Regions from separate parts of the Serratia plymuthica genome, predicted to be linked through region 1. Evidence: predicted binding sites of a transcription regulator. Region 1 holds the regulator's gene; each other region holds the start of a gene.
What was found. The regulator LexA, encoded in region 1, represses DNA repair genes until DNA is damaged. The targets are predictions, from matches to a motif close to TNCTGTATGTACATACAGNA.
Positions count from the first base shown of each region.

Region 1 (4,216 bases):
ACCTGTGGCCGTGGCGTTAAGGGGATGAAAAACGCCAGGCCGGCTACGGTCGCTTACGGCCACCGTCCGCTGTGGCCCTGCTCGCTACCAGCGATACTTGTTGTGGTCTTCCCAGGATTTAACTTCTTTCTCGGCCGCCTCTTTCTGGTAGCCATAACGTTCCTGGATTTTACCGACAAGCTGTTCGCGTTTCCCTTCAATGACCGTCAAATCGTCATCGGTCAGCTTGCCCCATTGTTCCTTCACTTTTCCTTTAAACTGTTTCCAGTTACCGTCGGCTTGATCTTTGTTCATAGTCTCTCCGTTAACCTGTGCTAAATCAGTTTGACACTGTGCTGACAGGGCGTCTAACCCAGCAATTTTTATGGTCTATTACCGCTAACCAAAGGGATGCCACCCCCCATTAATTTAGCCAGCAACATGATTAAGTGTAGACGCAGATAACGAAAAAATAATAAAAACCAGAATAAAAATCCATTAACAAACATTTAAACAGAAAAATACGCCAACAAACAAAGCACTACCCGAATGGAGCGGCGCTTCGAAATATGTAAGCAAATACAAATAAAAACATAAGATAAATTACTTAATAGTCGGTAAGGCTCACTGGCTTATCACAGCGTAAACCAGGTGCCGTGCAGCCGGTGACGGTGCCAGAACCAGCCCAGCGCAATGCCCCGCAGCGACAGAAACACCGCCAGCGCCAGCCATAATCCGTGGTTGCCTAATACAGGGACGGTAAACAACGTCAGGCCGAAACCGACGGCCGCCACCGCCATGCTGTTGCGCATTTCTGCGCCGCGGGTAGCGCCAATAAACATGCCATCCAGCAGATAGCACCACACTCCCACCAACGGCAGCACCACCTGCCACGGCAGATAATGGCTCGCCAGCGTACGCAGTTCCGGTAAAGAGGTTAGCGCTGCCACGATATGCTGCCCGGCAAAGGCATACACCACCCCAAAAGCCAACGCCACCAGACAAGCCTGGCGACATGCCGCGCGCCACACCTTGTGCAGTTGGCTGTCGTCGCGGGCGCCATAGGCATGACCGGAATGCGCCTCTACCGCGTAGGCAAAACCGTCGAGCGCGTAGGCAGTGAAAGTCAGTAAATTCATCAGCACTGCGTTTACCGCCACCACGTCGCCGCCGAGCCGGGCGCCGAAGATGGTCAGCGAAGCAAAACACAATTGCAGCAACAATGAACGCAACATAATGTCGCGATTCAGCGCCAACAGGCGCCGCAGATTACCGCGCCAGGCCTGGCGCAGCATCGGCGCTGAAATACCGCGTACGCGCATCACCCGCCAGGCAAGCCATAGCCCCAGCAACAACGTGGCATATTCAGAGATGGCGGTGGCTATCGCCGCCCCCTGCACGTTCCAGCCCAACCCCACCACCAGCCAGATATCCAGTAAGATATTCAGCAGATTGCCGATAATCAGCAAGATCACCGGCGCACGCACGTATTGCACCCCAAGCAGCCAGCCCAGAATCACCATATTGGCCAGCGCTGCCGGCGCGCTTAACCAGCGGATCTCGAGGAAAAGCCGCGCCTGCTCCAGCACCGCGCCATCGCCGCCCACGATCTGCAACGCCATGCCGATCAACGGATGCCGCAGCAGCACAATCGCCAGCCCGGCCAATACCGCCATCAGCAGCGGCTGCATAAAAGCGCGCGCCAGTGCCGGCGGATCCTGCGCACCGAGCGCCTGCGCCGCCAGCCCGGTAGTGCTCATGCGCAGGAACAGCAGCAGCATAAACAGGAAGCTGGTAGCCATGGCGCCAATCGCAACGCCGCCCAGATAGGTAGAACTGTCCAGGTGGCCAATCACCGCCGTATCCACCAACCCCAGCAGCGGGACGGTAATATTGGAAAAGATCATGGGCAACGCAAGGCGCCATAGGGCTTTATCAGTATCGCTGGTGAAGGCAGAAAGCAGGCGCATAGTGAAATGTTCCCGTGGATACCCTTCATCTTTCAAGGTGCAGATGTGTTGGCTACGCGCGATCACCCCGGTCACTTACTTGAGTAAGCTCCTGCGGATTCTCTCGCTGGACGCCTTCCCGCGCCTTGAAATCTATTGGGTATTACATTGAAATCAGAAATGATATCGCCCCAGAGCTGGGGCGATTTAAATCAGGGGACGACGTTCAGGCGGGTGGGTTAAATCCAGTCGCCATTGCGGATCACGCCGACCGCCAAGCCTTCAATGGTGAAATTCTGCTGACGCAGATCGACCACGATAGGCTGGAATTCGCTGTTTTCCGGCAGCAGTTCAACCACATTGCCGTGCTTTTTCAGACGTTTGACCGTCACTTCGTCTTCAATACGCGCCACAACCACCTGGCCGTTACGCACGTCCTGGGTTTTATGCACCGCCAGCAGATCGCCGTCGAGAATGCCGATATCACGCATCGACATGCCGTTGACCCGCAGCAGGAAATCCGCGCTCGGTTTGAACAGGGAAGGATCCACCTTATAGTGCCCTTCGATATGCTGCTGCGCCAGCAGCGGTTCACCGGCGGCCACGCGGCCAATGAGCGGCAAACCTTCTTCATCTTCCATCAACAGGCGAATACCGCGTGAAGCGCCGGAGACGATCTCGATCACGCCCTTGCGCGCCAGCGCTTTCAGATGTTCTTCTGCAGCATTTGGCGAACGGAACCCCAGACGCATGGCGATCTCGGCGCGCGTTGGCGGCATGCCAGTTGACGAAATATGATCGCGAATCAGATCATAGACTTCTTGTTGTCTGGTAGTTAATGCTTTCATTCCGCCCCCTGTTTGTTTATACAGTCTTGCTGTGAGTATATACAGGTAAGCGCGGCTTGGGAACCGAAGAATGAATAAAAATCAGGGATTAGCGTCCCCGCCGCAATGAAGCATTCCACTCAGACAAAGTGCTGCCACAGTACAGAACCCCAGACAAACAGCGCCAGTACGATCGTCAGCGTTACCGCCGCCGACCCCATATCTTTCGCGCGGCCGGAAAGCTCGTGGTGTTCCGTACCCACCCTGTCGACAATGGCTTCAATCGCGCTGTTCAGCATCTCGACGATCACGACCAACAGTACCGATCCGATCAGTAAAATGCGCGCTATCGCACCCACATCCAGCCAGATCGCCAGTATGATAGCCAGCACGGTCGCCACCAGTTCCTGGCGGAAGGCGGCTTCGTGCTGCCAGGCAGCAGAAAAGCCTTTGTATGAGTAGCCGGCGGCTTTAATAATACGGGTCAGGCCGGTTGCTTGGTTTGCCATGTTTTTTAGTGCCTTTCACAGAGGTAAGTCATAATTATAGAGCTTGGGTCAGGAAACTCTCCCGGCTCCCGGTTTTCCAACACCACAGATCTGCTACCCGGTTTCTGGTATGCTTGCGGCGCATTGCTAACAAGAGGCTTCACGTTGTTATGTCAGGTTGGCGTAAAATTTATTATAAATTATTGAATTTACCACTCAAATTGTTGGTAAGAAGTAAGGTTATCCCTTCAGATCCGGTCACGGAGTTAGGGTTGGATCCCACACGACCGATTTTGTATGTTTTACCTTATAATTCCAAGGCGGATTTGCTGACGCTGCGCACCCAGTGCCTGGCGCAGGATTTGCCCGATCCCCTCAATCCGCTGGAGATAGACGGCACCGTACTGCCAAGCCACGTGTTTATCCACGACGGCCCGCGCGTATTCCGCTACTACACGCCGAAAGAAGAATCGGTAAAACTGTTTCACGACTATCTGGATCTGCACCGCAGCAATCCGGATCTCGATATTCAGATGCTGCCGGTTTCGGTGATGTTCGGCCGTTCTCCGGGCCGCGAAGGTCACGGCACGCCGCATCTGCGCTTGCTGAACGGCGTTCAGAAATTCTTCGCCGTGCTGTGGCTGGGCCGCGACAGCTTCGTGCGTTTCTCCAACACCGTTTCACTGCGCCGAATGGCGACCGAACACGGCACGGACAAAATTATCGCGCAGAAACTGGCGCGCGTGGCGCGCATGCATTTCTCGCGTCAACGTCTGGCCGCCGTCGGCCCGAGCCTGCCGGCCCGCCAGGATCTGTTCAATAAGCTGCTGGCCTCCAAAGCGATCGAAAAAGCGGTCGAAGACGAAGCGCGCAGCAAGAAAATTTCCCACGAAAAGGCCCAGCAGAACGCCATTGCGCTGATGGAAGAGATCGCCGCCGACTTCTCGTACGAGACGGTGCGTCTTTCCGATCG
Region 1 covers NZ_CP068771.1:3,972,962-3,977,177, reverse strand. Annotated here, with positions in the region: gene JK621_RS18555 (CsbD family protein) at 85-294, opposite strand; gene dinF (MATE family efflux transporter DinF) at 615-1,949, opposite strand; gene lexA (transcriptional repressor LexA) at 2,168-2,776, opposite strand; gene JK621_RS18540 (diacylglycerol kinase) at 2,896-3,264, opposite strand; gene plsB (glycerol-3-phosphate 1-O-acyltransferase PlsB) at 3,414-4,216, shown strand, end outside.

Region 2 (4,216 bases), 970 kb from region 1:
TACGGCATCAATGCCGGCCAGACGATCTCTGAAGGCGTATTGACCCAGACCCTGAACATTGCTCTGCTGGCATCGTTGAAGGGGACCATCGAGTGCGTGACCGCGTTCTCGGAAACCGACTTCCGTGACGATATGCTGAAGATTGATGTGCCTACGCTGGTGATCCACGGCAGCAACGATCAAATCGTTCCGATTGACGTCACCGGTAAAGTGGCCGCTGAAACGATCCCCGGCGCCGAACTGAAGGTGTATGACAATGCGCCTCACGGCTTCGCCGTAACGCATCAGGACCGGTTAAACGACGATCTCCTGGCGTTTTTACAGGCTCGCTAAGCAAAATGGCTCATGTGCAGGGAGCGCTGTATGCCTGCACATGAGCCGATTTGTCAGGATGCTTTGGACTTGCTGAGATTCAAGCGCTCGGCATGACGCACCAAATCCGCAAGAGAACGCACCTGCATTTTATCCATCACCCGGCGACGATGTACCTTGACCGTAATTTCACTGACGCCCAGTTCTGCGGCAATCTGTTTATTCATCAAGCCCTTAATCGTCAGCTCCAGCACTTCCTGTTCGCGCGGCGTCAGCGTGAGGTGCCGCTGTTTCAGTTCGTAATGCTCACGCAGCTGATCTGAATTCTCCGTTGCCAGACTGAGGGCTTCCTCTACCGCCTTCAGCAGATCGTCGGAAGCGACGGGTTTGGTCAAAAACTCATGCGCACCGGCTTTCATCGCCTGCACCGACAGCGGAATGGTGCCGTAGCCGGTAAGGAAGATCACCGGCATTTCCCGGCCGTTCGCTTTCAGCGCATCGGTTACCGCAAAACCATCTCCGCTCGGCATGCGCATATCAAGAATGATACAGCCGGGTATGGCGGGAAAGGCGTGTGAAAGAAAGGCCTCTGCGCAGTCAAAATCAACGGCACTGTAGCCGGCAGAGTGTAACAGCCTGACAATAGATTGCCTGACCGAATGGTCATCATCGACGACATAAACGACATGTTCCATAGTTTGCCTCTGCAATTACGCCCTGAAACCGGGCATGTAAAGGGACCTCACGCAGCCGGCCCGTTCTTCGGCCGGCAAATGCGATTATGCTACCCCCCTAATTAACCCGATCCGGATGTCAAAATGAAGACATGGCGGGGGATAATCAGGCTGCTCTGCGCCCGCAGGCCATTCAGGCTGGGGGGTAAACCTCAATGAAAAAGATAAAGACTTGTAGTTTAGACGATGAACACAGAGCGATCATATCAGTGCGAAGATCTGCTCATCGGTAAGCAGACCGGCTGAAATGATAGGCGAATCGAGAATAAATTGATCATTTTTTCGTGAAAAATCATACCATTATAGCTATGACAGACTCTTGCAGTAAAGGTGTTTACTTATGCCTGAGGGTGAAAATGCAGATCGGCCGTCTGCCAGCCCGGGCAGCTAAATTTCCCACGGCATCAACCGGTTCCCGGGATCCTCAGCTAAACCACTTGAACGCGATAAATCCTTTGCGATACTGTATAAAAACACAGTTAATCAGGGTTGTTCATTATGTTGCTCATTTCCCCTTCCGAAGACAATAAAACCACGCCGGCATTGCCGCTGTTTGCCGATCCCGTGGCTTGCGGTTTCCCTTCTCCGGCGCAGGATTATGTGGAGGCCCGGCTGGATATCGGCAAACTGCTGGTGCGGCACCCCAACGCCACTTACTTTGTGCGTGCCAGCGGCGATTCGATGGTCGACGGCAACATCAAAGATGGCGATCTGCTGATCGTCGACAGTTCACTGCGGGCGGAGCACGGTAACATTGTCATCGCCGCCATCGACGGCGAGTTCACGGTGAAGAAGCTGCAGCGCCATCCCGATCTGCGGCTGTTGCCGATGAACCCGGCCTATCCGCCGATCGTCTTCGGTGACGAAGACGCGCTGGAGATCTTCGGCGTGGTCACCTTTATTGTCTATGCTGCGGTGTGAGGGCGGGGTGAACCCGCCAAGAGTGTTGCGCGGGTAAGATTGGCGTTGAAGAGACATCTTTGGCCATCCGGGCAGTCATTCTGATGATGAAACGTGGCTTTATTTTATTTTTTGATGGCGGTGCTACGTACTTATGTTTATCGAATAACAATTATTTATCGAATAACAATGGAATCGAAAAAACATTGCGTTAATTTATCGGGAACATGAATTTCTCGTGTCCATTTTAATACAGTGCCTTTTTCTTCTGGCGAGACATCGCCACCCCAAACATCGATAAATTTATTGTTTTTAAAGAAAAATATGCCTGGATCGGAGATTTCTGTTGCGGCATAAATGGCAAGCCATCCGTCGTCGGCCAACACCTGAGATACTTCTATTGTGTTTGCTTTTATTTTTGTGGTGAGCGATTTTTGCACCAATTCTCGATAGAAGCCCATATTTTCGGTATTGATGTCTTTCTTTAAAGCCCCGCAATCTTGAGAGGATATTGCCATTTTCGCCATGAAAAATAATGACAGGGTTAATGTCAATGCGCTTTTATTCATATGAATATCTCTGGCTTAATAAAAGATGAGTATGATTATAGATTATGCTGGTTAATTGAAGCGAATGTTTTTTAATGCATTGATAATTATCATTAAAATGTTATTTTTGTGATGAGCGAGCCAGTTCTTCTTGCGACGCGGTGGGGGAGGAAAAATCTATCGGAAATTAAAGGGCGAAAGGGAAGGCGGCAGCATATTCTGGGCCGGGTTGCAGGCCGACGTTACCTGCGGAAGCCTTAAAAAAGCGTATTGTATTTAGATGTTCAATCCATGATGAGGTTTGTAATTGATTTTCAATTGGTTATGCAATCCAATCTTCGGTTTTATCTGAAGCGAACGCATACGACAGCACATTCATAAATCATCTGCTAGGTTTAATGGAATTAAAAACCTCCACGGATCTCTCGAACTCAAGGGGACTGTTGAGATGGTTGACTCCAGGGCTCGTTGGTAGGTTGCTAGCTATCTTATAATTAAAAACTATGGGTAGAGGTGATAGGCATGGTGCAGTTGGTCATGATTTTACTGGGGGTGGATTATTTGCGTAACCGCTGGCGAGGGTTGATGATTGCCGGTGGGTTAGGTGTGTTGGCCGGCTTAATCGTCTTCATCGATGCGTTGGATAACGCGCTTTATTTCCCCTTGGATCCTTTTGCTTTTCTCTTGTTGGTCGAAGGCCTGGCAACGTTGATGGTCGCGCATACCGGCATCGGTGGGCAACGTACCTTGCGTTACGTAAAAGGAGGGGCATTTTCACTGGCCGCGTTATTGATCTTGAGCGGGCATCATCATGGTCATTTCATTTTATCGATGATTTTTGGCATTTTGTTTTTGGCCGACGGGTTATTGCAAATCGTCTCGGCCGGCGTGGTACGCTATAAAAACTGGAGGTTTGTGGTCGCCGGCGGTGTAATAGAAGTCATGTTAGCCATTTTCTTCTTTCAACCCTATCCGACTCATTATGTCGGCACTGTACCTTATTGTTTAGGTCTGGGATTGATATTTGGCGGGTGGAATATGGTGATGCTGGCGATGCGCGTCAAAAAACTGGAGGTCAATCCCGCGGTTTTGGGCAATACGGCGGCGGAGGAAGCCAGCAGCGCAGAAACGACGCCGTTGGTCACTGAATGGGACGGCCCCCCGGCTGCGGATGAACCTGCACTGACCATACATGTCTGGACCCCCGTGGGATCCTCGAAGAGCGCAGTCGTGCCTCATCCTGTCATTAATCGTTATATTGCTGCGGTGGATAAAAATGGGGTGATTTCCACCGGCCATGCTGCGCTGGAATCTCCGGAGGGCGTCTATATCAGCCTGTATCCGGCAGTCGATATTGATCGGTCGCCCGATCAATTTACCCGCTTGCTGCGGGCAACGGCAGACAATAATGTCGAAGGGCAATTTCAACCGGATTATGCGACTGAATCCGGTAAATGGTGCCCGTCAACCGTACGGGTGCGGATCAGGAACTACGATGCCGAACGTTTGAAGCGATTCTGGGAGGTTTACCAGGCAGACAACACCTATAACCTTACGCATCGTAACTGCTCAAGCAGTGTGGCGCGAGGGCTGGAGGCGGCACTGGAAGGCGTGGTGGGCAAGATATGGGGGCAGCGTGGGCATTGGTGGGCGTTAAGTAAAATTCTCACGACGCCGGAGTTATGGGTGGCGGTGCAAATACGCAAACGCGCAAAAACGATG
Region 2 covers NZ_CP068771.1:2,998,565-3,002,780, reverse strand. Annotated here, with positions in the region: gene JK621_RS13955 (alpha/beta fold hydrolase) at 1-333, shown strand, start outside; gene JK621_RS13950 (response regulator transcription factor) at 387-1,007, opposite strand; gene umuD (translesion error-prone DNA polymerase V autoproteolytic subunit) at 1,545-1,967, shown strand; gene JK621_RS13940 (hypothetical protein) at 2,123-2,515, opposite strand; gene JK621_RS13935 (HdeD family acid-resistance protein) at 3,017-4,216, shown strand, end outside.
Region 2: umuD (translesion error-prone DNA polymerase V autoproteolytic subunit) is a predicted target of LexA. The motif match lies at 1,508-1,527, and genes of this name have one in related genera.

Region 3 (4,216 bases), 2.4 Mb from region 1:
CCTGTTGAAAAACTTGCGGGCGATTGACGCACAGTTGGCAAATATCGAATCCGAACAGGCGCTGGCCGACGGTCAGACGGAAGAGAACAGCCTGTCAGATGACCGGCTTACAGGGTGGAGCGACATCCGCCTACGGATTAGTCGCCATTTGACACCCCAGTCAGCCTTATTCCGCCATGCCATTCGCATGTCGGTGGTGCTGTGTATCGGGTATGCTTTCATCCAATTTACCGGCATGCAACACGGTTACTGGATCCTGCTGACCAGCCTGTTTGTTTGCCAGCCAAATTACAATGCCACCCGCCGCAGACTAGCGCTGCGTATTATCGGTACGCTTGCCGGCATTCTTATCGGCCTGCCGATCCTCTATTTTGTGCCTTCACAGGAAGGCCAGATGGTGTTGATCGTCATTGCCGGCGTCCTGTTTTTTGCTTTTCGCACCGTTCAGTACGCGCACGCGACCATGTTTATCACCTTGCTGGTACTGCTCTGTTTTAACCTGCTGGGTGAAGGCTTTGAAGTGGCTGCACCACGCGTTTACGACACCCTTTTGGGATGCGCCATCGCTTGGGCAGCAGTCAGTTTTATCTGGCCAGATTGGAAATTCCGCCAATTGCCGGCCGTGGTGAACAAAACATTGAACGCCAACTGCCGCTATCTGGATGCGATTTTGGTGCAATACCATCAGGGTAAAGATAATGGTCTACCGTACCGTATCGCCCGTCGGGATGCGCACAACAGCGACGCAGAGTTGGCCTCGGTGATTTCAAACATGTCGGCCGACCCCAAGGCCGATAAAGTGGTTCAGGATGCCGCTTTTCGCCTGCTATGCCTGAACCACACCTTGTTGAGTTATATCTCCGCATTGGGTGCACACCGTGAACGTATAAACAATCCCGCCACGCTGGCGTTGCTGAACGATGCCGTATGCTATGTCGATGGTGCCCTGCATCAGGAAGAGCAAGACGGCCTCCGCATCGCTCAGGCGTTAGAAAACCTGACTGAGCGTATCCAACTCGGGGCTCCAGAACCAGAAAGCAAAGAGCAACTGGTATTGCAGCAGATAGGCCTGGTCATTGAACTGCTGCCGGAACTCATGACGCTAAAAACGCAGATAGCTAAATCGGCATAATCACGCGAGATTTTTCATCACCCCCCTGATTCCTGGAGTGTGGCCATGGTTAAGCAGAGTCATTGTCTGTTCAAACCACTGGGTTAGCTCATTGCGCAGGGCCAGGGGCAAAGCGGCATGGTGATAACCGGCAATCGCCCCAGCTAACGAAAGCAGCACCCGCAATCCTAAATTGCGTTGCTGTTGCAACAGCCGGAGATAGCTGCGCTTGGCGCCATTCAAGCGCAAGTCATAAACGTTGCGAATGCCGGCACGCCACAGTAAACGCTCCATGTTAATATCGATGTTCGGCAACGTTTTCAGCCGCCCATGAGTATCCGTTTTGACCTGAAGCTCCAGGCAGGCCTCCATGATGGCTTGCCGCGCCAACCCAATAAGCTCATCCCCTTCCCGCCACAGCAACTCATTGACCCAATAATAACGCAGGGTGATTGGTACGCCCCGTTTGGAGTAAACCATATTGACCATTCCGCGGGCGCGAAAAGCAGGCTCCAGGCTATCCGTCGCACGAAGATACAGCTCGCCTTCCGCTATCACCCCAAACATAACGCCATCAGCCAGCAGCCCATAACCGCCAAACTGCGAGCGTGTAGTAATGTTCCCTAATGCGCAGAAGCACGCTTTGGCCTGTTTGACTCTTTCTGTTGATATCCCTTTCATAGAACGTCTCCTTGTGTAGGTTCTAATTGTACTATTTCTCACATCAATGAAATAAAAGTAACGTGAACAAGTAATTAGAAAAATACGCACTATCCGCAGTCCTGCCAATCATAAAAGCAGTACGTATAAAAAATAATCGCAATTATGCGAGGTACTACGAAAATTTGGGTTGATCTTACTCATCGTTAGATATACTGTATAAACATACAGTGACACTACGGGCGGGATACTTTATGCGTACTCAATCACTCTACAAACCCCATTTCAGCCACACCTCTTTTGCGGTGAACAATGCTGCGAAAAACACGGATGCCGGTAAAGAAAATGGCCTTATCAGTGAACTTGTTTACAACGAGCATCAACCCGCGGTGGCACAACTACTGCTGCCCCTGTTGCAACAGTTAGGCAGACAATCGCGCTGGTTGTTATGGTTAACCCCGCAACAGAAACTAAGTAGATTGTGGTTACAGCAGTCCGGTTTGCCTGTCAACAAAGTGGTGCAACTGAGCCAAATTGCTCCGCTTGCCACAGTTGAAGCGATGGAAAAAGCACTTTTGACGGGTAATTACAGTGTAGTTCTCGGATGGTTGCCCGATCTTACGGAAGAAGATCGGCTAAAATTAAGACGCGCTGCAGAATTGGGTAACGCTTATGGGTTCATTATGCGCCCGCAACGTGACATAAACCCGACTCAGGGACAGTGTTCCACGCTAAAAATTCACTCTTCTTTGTATCATTAAGTAAATTTAGGATTTTTCCCATCATTTTTATCTCTCTGGGAGGGAACCTTTGGTGGATCAGATGCAAAGCGAGTCCTGCCGCGGTTCCGCACGAAAAAATACAGACTAAATTGCCCCATTTTTTATCGGTTAGTGTTAGTAAATATGTACGATTCTGCGTTTTTTTTTAGAGCTTTATCACATCACACTTGTAACTTTCGCGCCACGTTGTAGACTTTACATCGCCAAGGTTGCTCTATAACGCCAGAAAAACTGGCCGAGTAACAAACGAGGGCTCAAACCTTGGCGAAGGAATTTAACCAAGGGCTTAAAACAGCTTTAAAGCTCATTGCCTATTTGGATGATAACGAGGCGCAAAATGAAAAAGACAGCTATCGCATTAGCAGTGGCACTGGCTGGTTTCGCTACCGTAGCGCAAGCCGCCCCAAAAGATAATACCTGGTACACCGGTGCTAAACTGGGCTGGTCCCAGTACCATGACACTGGTTTCTACGGCAACGGTTACCAGAATGGTATCGGCAATGGTCCGAACCATAAAGATCAACTGGGTGCTGGCGCGTTCCTGGGTTACCAGGCGAACCAATACCTGGGCTTCGAGCTGGGCTATGACTGGCTTGGCCGTATGCCTTACAAAGGCAGCGTGAACAACGGTGCTTTCAAAGCACAAGGCGTTCAACTGGCAGCTAAACTGAGCTACCCAATTGCTGACGATCTGGACATCTACACTCGTCTGGGTGGTATGGTATGGCGTGCAGACTCCAAAGCTAACTACGGCAATGGCACTCGTCTGAGCGACCACGATACCGGCGTTTCTCCGCTGGCTGCAGTGGGTGTTGAATACGCACTGACCAAAAACTGGGCTACTCGCCTGGACTACCAGTTCGTTAGCAACATCGGTGATGCAGGTACTGTCGGCGCACGTCCAGACAACACCATGCTGAGCCTGGGTGTTTCTTACCGTTTCGGTCAGGATGATGTTGTTGCTCCAGTTGCTCCAGCACCAGCTCCGGCTCCAGTTGTTGAAACCAAGCGTTTCACTCTGAAGTCTGACGTGCTGTTCAACTTCAACAAAGCAACTCTGAAGCCAGAAGGTCAACAGGCTCTGGACCAGCTGTACACTCAGCTGAGCTCCATGGATCCTAAAGACGGTTCTGTTGTAGTTCTGGGTTACACCGACGCAGTTGGTTCTGACCAGTACAACCAGAAACTGTCTGAAAAACGCGCACAAAGCGTTGTTGATTACCTGGTTTCTAAAGGCATCCCGTCAGACAAAATCTCTGCACGTGGTATGGGCGAAGCTGATTCCGTCACTGGCAACACCTGTGGCTACAAAGCTGGCCGTGCTACTAAAGCTCAGATCGCTTGCCTGGCCCCAGATCGTCGCGTAGAGATCGAAGTTAAAGGTATCAAAGACGTTGTAACTCAGCCACAGGCTTAAGTTACCACTGCTTAGTAAAAAACCCCGCGATGCGGGGTTTTTTTTCGTCTATAGGCGTTGAATTTTACAACAACGGCCCTTTTCTTGCTGGGCAGGTTACTTTTCGTCTTTGCCGAGGATCGCCTTCAGATCCTGTTTCAGCGACGACATCTGACTGGCGTACTTCTCTTTGCGTTCGGCATCTTCGATAAGTTGTACTATCGTCTCTGATAGCGTGACGCCACGGCGACGAGCAAGCGCGGCCAG
Region 3 covers NZ_CP068771.1:1,579,176-1,583,391, reverse strand. Annotated here, with positions in the region: gene yccS (YccS family putative transporter) at 1-1,132, shown strand, start outside; gene JK621_RS07435 (TfoX/Sxy family DNA transformation protein) at 1,133-1,792, opposite strand; gene sulA (SOS-induced cell division inhibitor SulA) at 2,026-2,532, shown strand; gene ompA (porin OmpA) at 2,891-3,970, shown strand; gene matP (macrodomain Ter protein MatP) at 4,067-4,216, opposite strand, start outside.
Region 3: sulA (SOS-induced cell division inhibitor SulA) is a predicted target of LexA. The motif match lies at 1,985-2,004, and genes of this name have one in related genera.

Region 4 (4,216 bases), 2.5 Mb from region 1:
ACGATGTTGCCGTTTTTCACTTTATCCATGAGCCGGTCGATCAGGATCTTCTCTGAGCGGAAGCTGTCGCGGCGGTGGATCAAATGAACTTCAGCGGCGATGTTGGACAAATACAGCGCTTCTTCCACGGCGGTATTGCCACCGCCGACGACCGCGACTTTTTGATTGCGGTAGAAGAAACCGTCGCAGGTGGCGCAGGCGGAAACGCCTTTGCCCTTGAAGGCGTCTTCAGAAGGCATGCCCAGGTAACGGGCGGAGGCGCCGGTGGCGATGATCAGCGCATCGCAGGTGTATTCACCGCTGTCGCCGAACAGGCGGAACGGACGGTTCTGCAGATCGACGCTGTTGATGTGATCGAACACGATCTCGGTCTGGAATTTTTCTGCGTGCTCGCGCATGCGCTCCATGAGTACCGGGCCGGTCAGACCTTCTGCGTCGCCCGGCCAGTTTTCCACTTCGGTCGTGGTGGTCAACTGACCACCTTGTTCCATACCGGTAATCAATACCGGGCTCAGGTTTGCGCGCGCTGCGTAAACCGCGGCGGTATAGCCGGCAGGGCCGGAACCCAGAATCAGTAGTTTGCTATGTTTAGCCGTGCCCATGAATACCCTCTTTTCCCACAATGCGGACAATGAAACCGATTGTAGGGAAAATGCAGCATTAAAAAAAGCATCAGCGGATGTTGTTAACGATTTGTTTGATAGCTATGCCCTATTAATTATTGTTTTGCTGACCAAGTGAGCGCAAACGCAGCAATTTAACTTATGGAAGCCGTTGCCGACGTTATGCGTGCATTCGACCTGAAACACTACCTTTACCGGGTTTAAGCCGTTTTGCGCTGCGGGATTTAAGCCAGCGATTCATAACTAAAAATGGGGGGCTAACTTTTCATGACGGCAGGTTCTTCTGATTTTGCTTCTTTTACTTTGACAATCCGCTGCGCATTTGCGAAAACATCATAGGAAGAAGAAATTATCCCCCTGCCGGCAGTAAATCGTACGTATTTGCGGCGGCGGTGCAGAGTTTTGCGCCATTGTTTAAGCAGACAGCAGCAGGTGAGGGGAACATAGCGTTAGCGAATGGCAATTTCCTTCTTGAAATGAACGTCATTTGAATACGTTGTGCAGGGTTGACAGACAGGCTGCACAACGATGAATGATGGTAGTGAAGCATATAACAGGCATCGGGTCTTCGCTTGGAACAAGCCCTTACACATTGACGTTGGCTAGGGTGTGGCAAGTGCAGGGAAGAAAATAAGAGAGACAATAATAATGGCAGACAATAAGAAACGCCCGGGTAAAGATCTCGACCGTATCGACCGCAATATCCTGAACGAGTTACAGAAGGATGGACGTATATCGAACGTTGAGCTTTCGAAGCGCGTGGGGTTATCCCCAACCCCATGTTTAGAACGCGTGCGCCGCCTCGAGCGCCAGGGTTTTATTCATGGCTATACCGCCTTGCTCAACCCGCATTATCTGGATGCATCTCTGCTGGTTTTCGTGGAAATCACGCTGAACCGCGGCGCGCCGGATGTGTTTGAGCAATTTAACTCAGCAGTTCAAAAACTTGAAGAAATTCAGGAGTGTCATCTGGTGTCCGGTGATTTCGACTATCTGTTGAAAACCCGCGTGCCGGATATGTCGGCTTACCGTAAGTTGCTCGGTGAAACCTTGCTGCGTCTGCCGGGGGTTAACGACACCCGTACCTACGTGGTCATGGAAGAAGTCAAACAGAGTAACCGTCTGGTTATCAAAACACGGTAAGGTGCAGGTGCAAAACCTGATTAAATTGGTTACACTCCTGTTTATTCATACAGTTTCGGCGCCGGGGAAGCTTCTCGGCGCTGTTGCTATGTCAGCTAACAGGAACCTGGAGAGCCTTTCTTGAGCCAGGAATATACAGAAGATAAAGAAGTTACCCTGAAAAAACTCAGCAGTGGCCGCCGTTTGCTTGAGGCTGTGTTGATCGTGGTAGCGATTTTTGCCATTTACCTCATGGCTGCCTTGGTCAGTTTCAATCCGTCTGACCCAAGCTGGTCGCAGACCGCGTGGCATGAGCCGATTCATAACCTGGGTGGTGGCGTCGGAGCCTGGATGGCCGACACACTGTTCTTCACTTTCGGGGTACTCGCTTACGCGATACCGCCGATCATGCTGGTTTTGTGCTGGGCGGCCTACCGTCAGCGCGACAGCGGCGATTACATCGACTATTTTGCGCTCTCGCTGCGCCTTATCGGCACGCTGGCGCTGGTGCTCACTTCGTGTGGCCTGGCGGCACTGAATGTCGACGATCTCTATTACTTCGCTTCCGGCGGCGTCATCGGCAGCTTGTTGAGCAACGCCATGCTGCCGTGGTTCAACGGTATTGGCGCAACGCTGACATTGTTGTGCGTATGGGCTGCAGGACTCACGCTGTTTACCGGCTGGTCCTGGCTGGTTATCGCCGAGAGAATCGGCGGCGTGGTGCTGGGTACGGCCACCTTCATGACCAACCGTTCACGTCGTGATGAGCGTTACCACGACGATGACGATCGTTACGTCGATGATGAACCGCAGCAGGCAGGGAAGGGCGCAGCGGTTGCTGTAGCCGCTTCTGCGGCAGCGGCCAACGCGGCGGAAGACGACGTGCTATTCTCAGCACCTTCGGTAACGGATGCCGCCAAAGCAGCGGCAGACGAGGCTGACGATCCTCTGCTCAACGGCTTGCGGGCTAACGACGATGCCGATGCGGCACCTGTCGCGCCGGCGGCCGTCAGCACGCCGGCAACGCCTGCTCCAGCGCCGATAGCGGCTCCGGTGGCGGCTCCTGCGGTAACGGCAGCGCCGGCGGCTCCAGCCTCGGTGAACCAACATCCGATGAGCGCTGCGGCGGAAAACACGGCGCCACCGCTGTATTCGTTTGAAATTCCTGAAGAGACGCCGGCGCCGAAAATGACGCGCCAGGCCGATCCTTACCGGGACGATGACGAACCCCGTTTGGGCAATTGGGACGCACCGGCCGTATCTCAGCCGCGCGATCGCTCTCCGTTTGATTTCTCTGCGGCTCAGCGCGACAGCGTTGACGTTGGCACGTCGACGGGTTTCAGTGCCGCTGAACCTGACATGACGCCATTTGGCAGCGTGAAACCGCAGGCGGAAGCCGCTGCTGCGGCTGCTGTCGGTGCCGTTGCCGCCAATACCTTTATGCCGGCCTTTACGGCCACCAGCGACGGCAACTCGCAGGTGAAACAGGGCATCGGCCCTGAATTGCCGCGGCCGAATCCGGTGCGTATTCCTACCCGGCGCGAGCTGGCTTCTTACGGCATCAAGCTGCCTTCGCAGCGCGTAGCCGAGCAGGAACAGCGTCCCCGCGACGATCAACCGCTGCAAACCGCGGAAAGCCATCAGCAAGATGAAGAAGCCTTGCAGGAAGCGGCGCTGCGTCAGGCGTTTGCCGAACAGCAAAGCCAGCGTTACGGCGAAGAGTATCCGCAGGATAATCAGGATGATGAACAGGCCCTGCAGGAAGCGGCGTTGCGTCAGGCGTTTGCCGAGCAACAGCAGGCTCGCTATGGCCAGCAGGAACCTGTGCAATCGGCGCCGATCGCCAATCCGGTAGATACCCGCAACGCGTTCAGCTTCTCGCCGATGGATGATTTGGTCGACGATAGCCCGAGTGAACCCTTGTTCACACTGTCGCCGCAGCTCGAAGAACGTATCGAGCAGCAAAGCGAACGTGAAGACGATGTCCCCTTTGGCCAGTTTGAGCCTGCTGCACCGGCTTATTCGCCGCAGTCTCAGGTTCCGGCGGCGCAGCCATACCAGCCGGCCGAACCTGCTTATCGGCAGCCCGCTCAGCCGGCTTATCAGCAGCCACCTCAGCAGCAGCCGGTAGCGCAGCAACCGTCAGCCTATCAGCAACCTGTGGCGCAACCGACGCCGGCCGCACCGCAGCAGCCGGCAATGGACAGCCTGATCCACCCGTTCCTGATGCGTAACGATCAACCGCTGCAAAAACCGACCACGCCGTTGCCGACGCTGGATCTGCTGACCGAAGCCCCGAAAGAGGTGGAGCCGGTGGACTCCTTCGCGCTGGAGCAAAAGGCGCGTTTGGTGGAAGCGAGTTTGGCCGACTACCGGGTGAAAGCCGACGTAGTGGATATTTTACCTGGCCCGGTTATTACCCGCTTTGAGCTGGACCTGGCGCCGGGGGTCAAGGCCGCGCGTATTTCCAA
Region 4 covers NZ_CP068771.1:1,499,961-1,504,176, forward strand. Annotated here, with positions in the region: gene trxB (thioredoxin-disulfide reductase) at 1-602, opposite strand, end outside; gene lrp (leucine-responsive transcriptional regulator Lrp) at 1,272-1,766, shown strand; gene JK621_RS07130 (DNA translocase FtsK 4TM domain-containing protein) at 1,887-4,216, shown strand, end outside.
Region 4: JK621_RS07130 (DNA translocase FtsK 4TM domain-containing protein) is a predicted target of LexA. The motif match lies at 1,802-1,821, and genes of this name have one in related genera.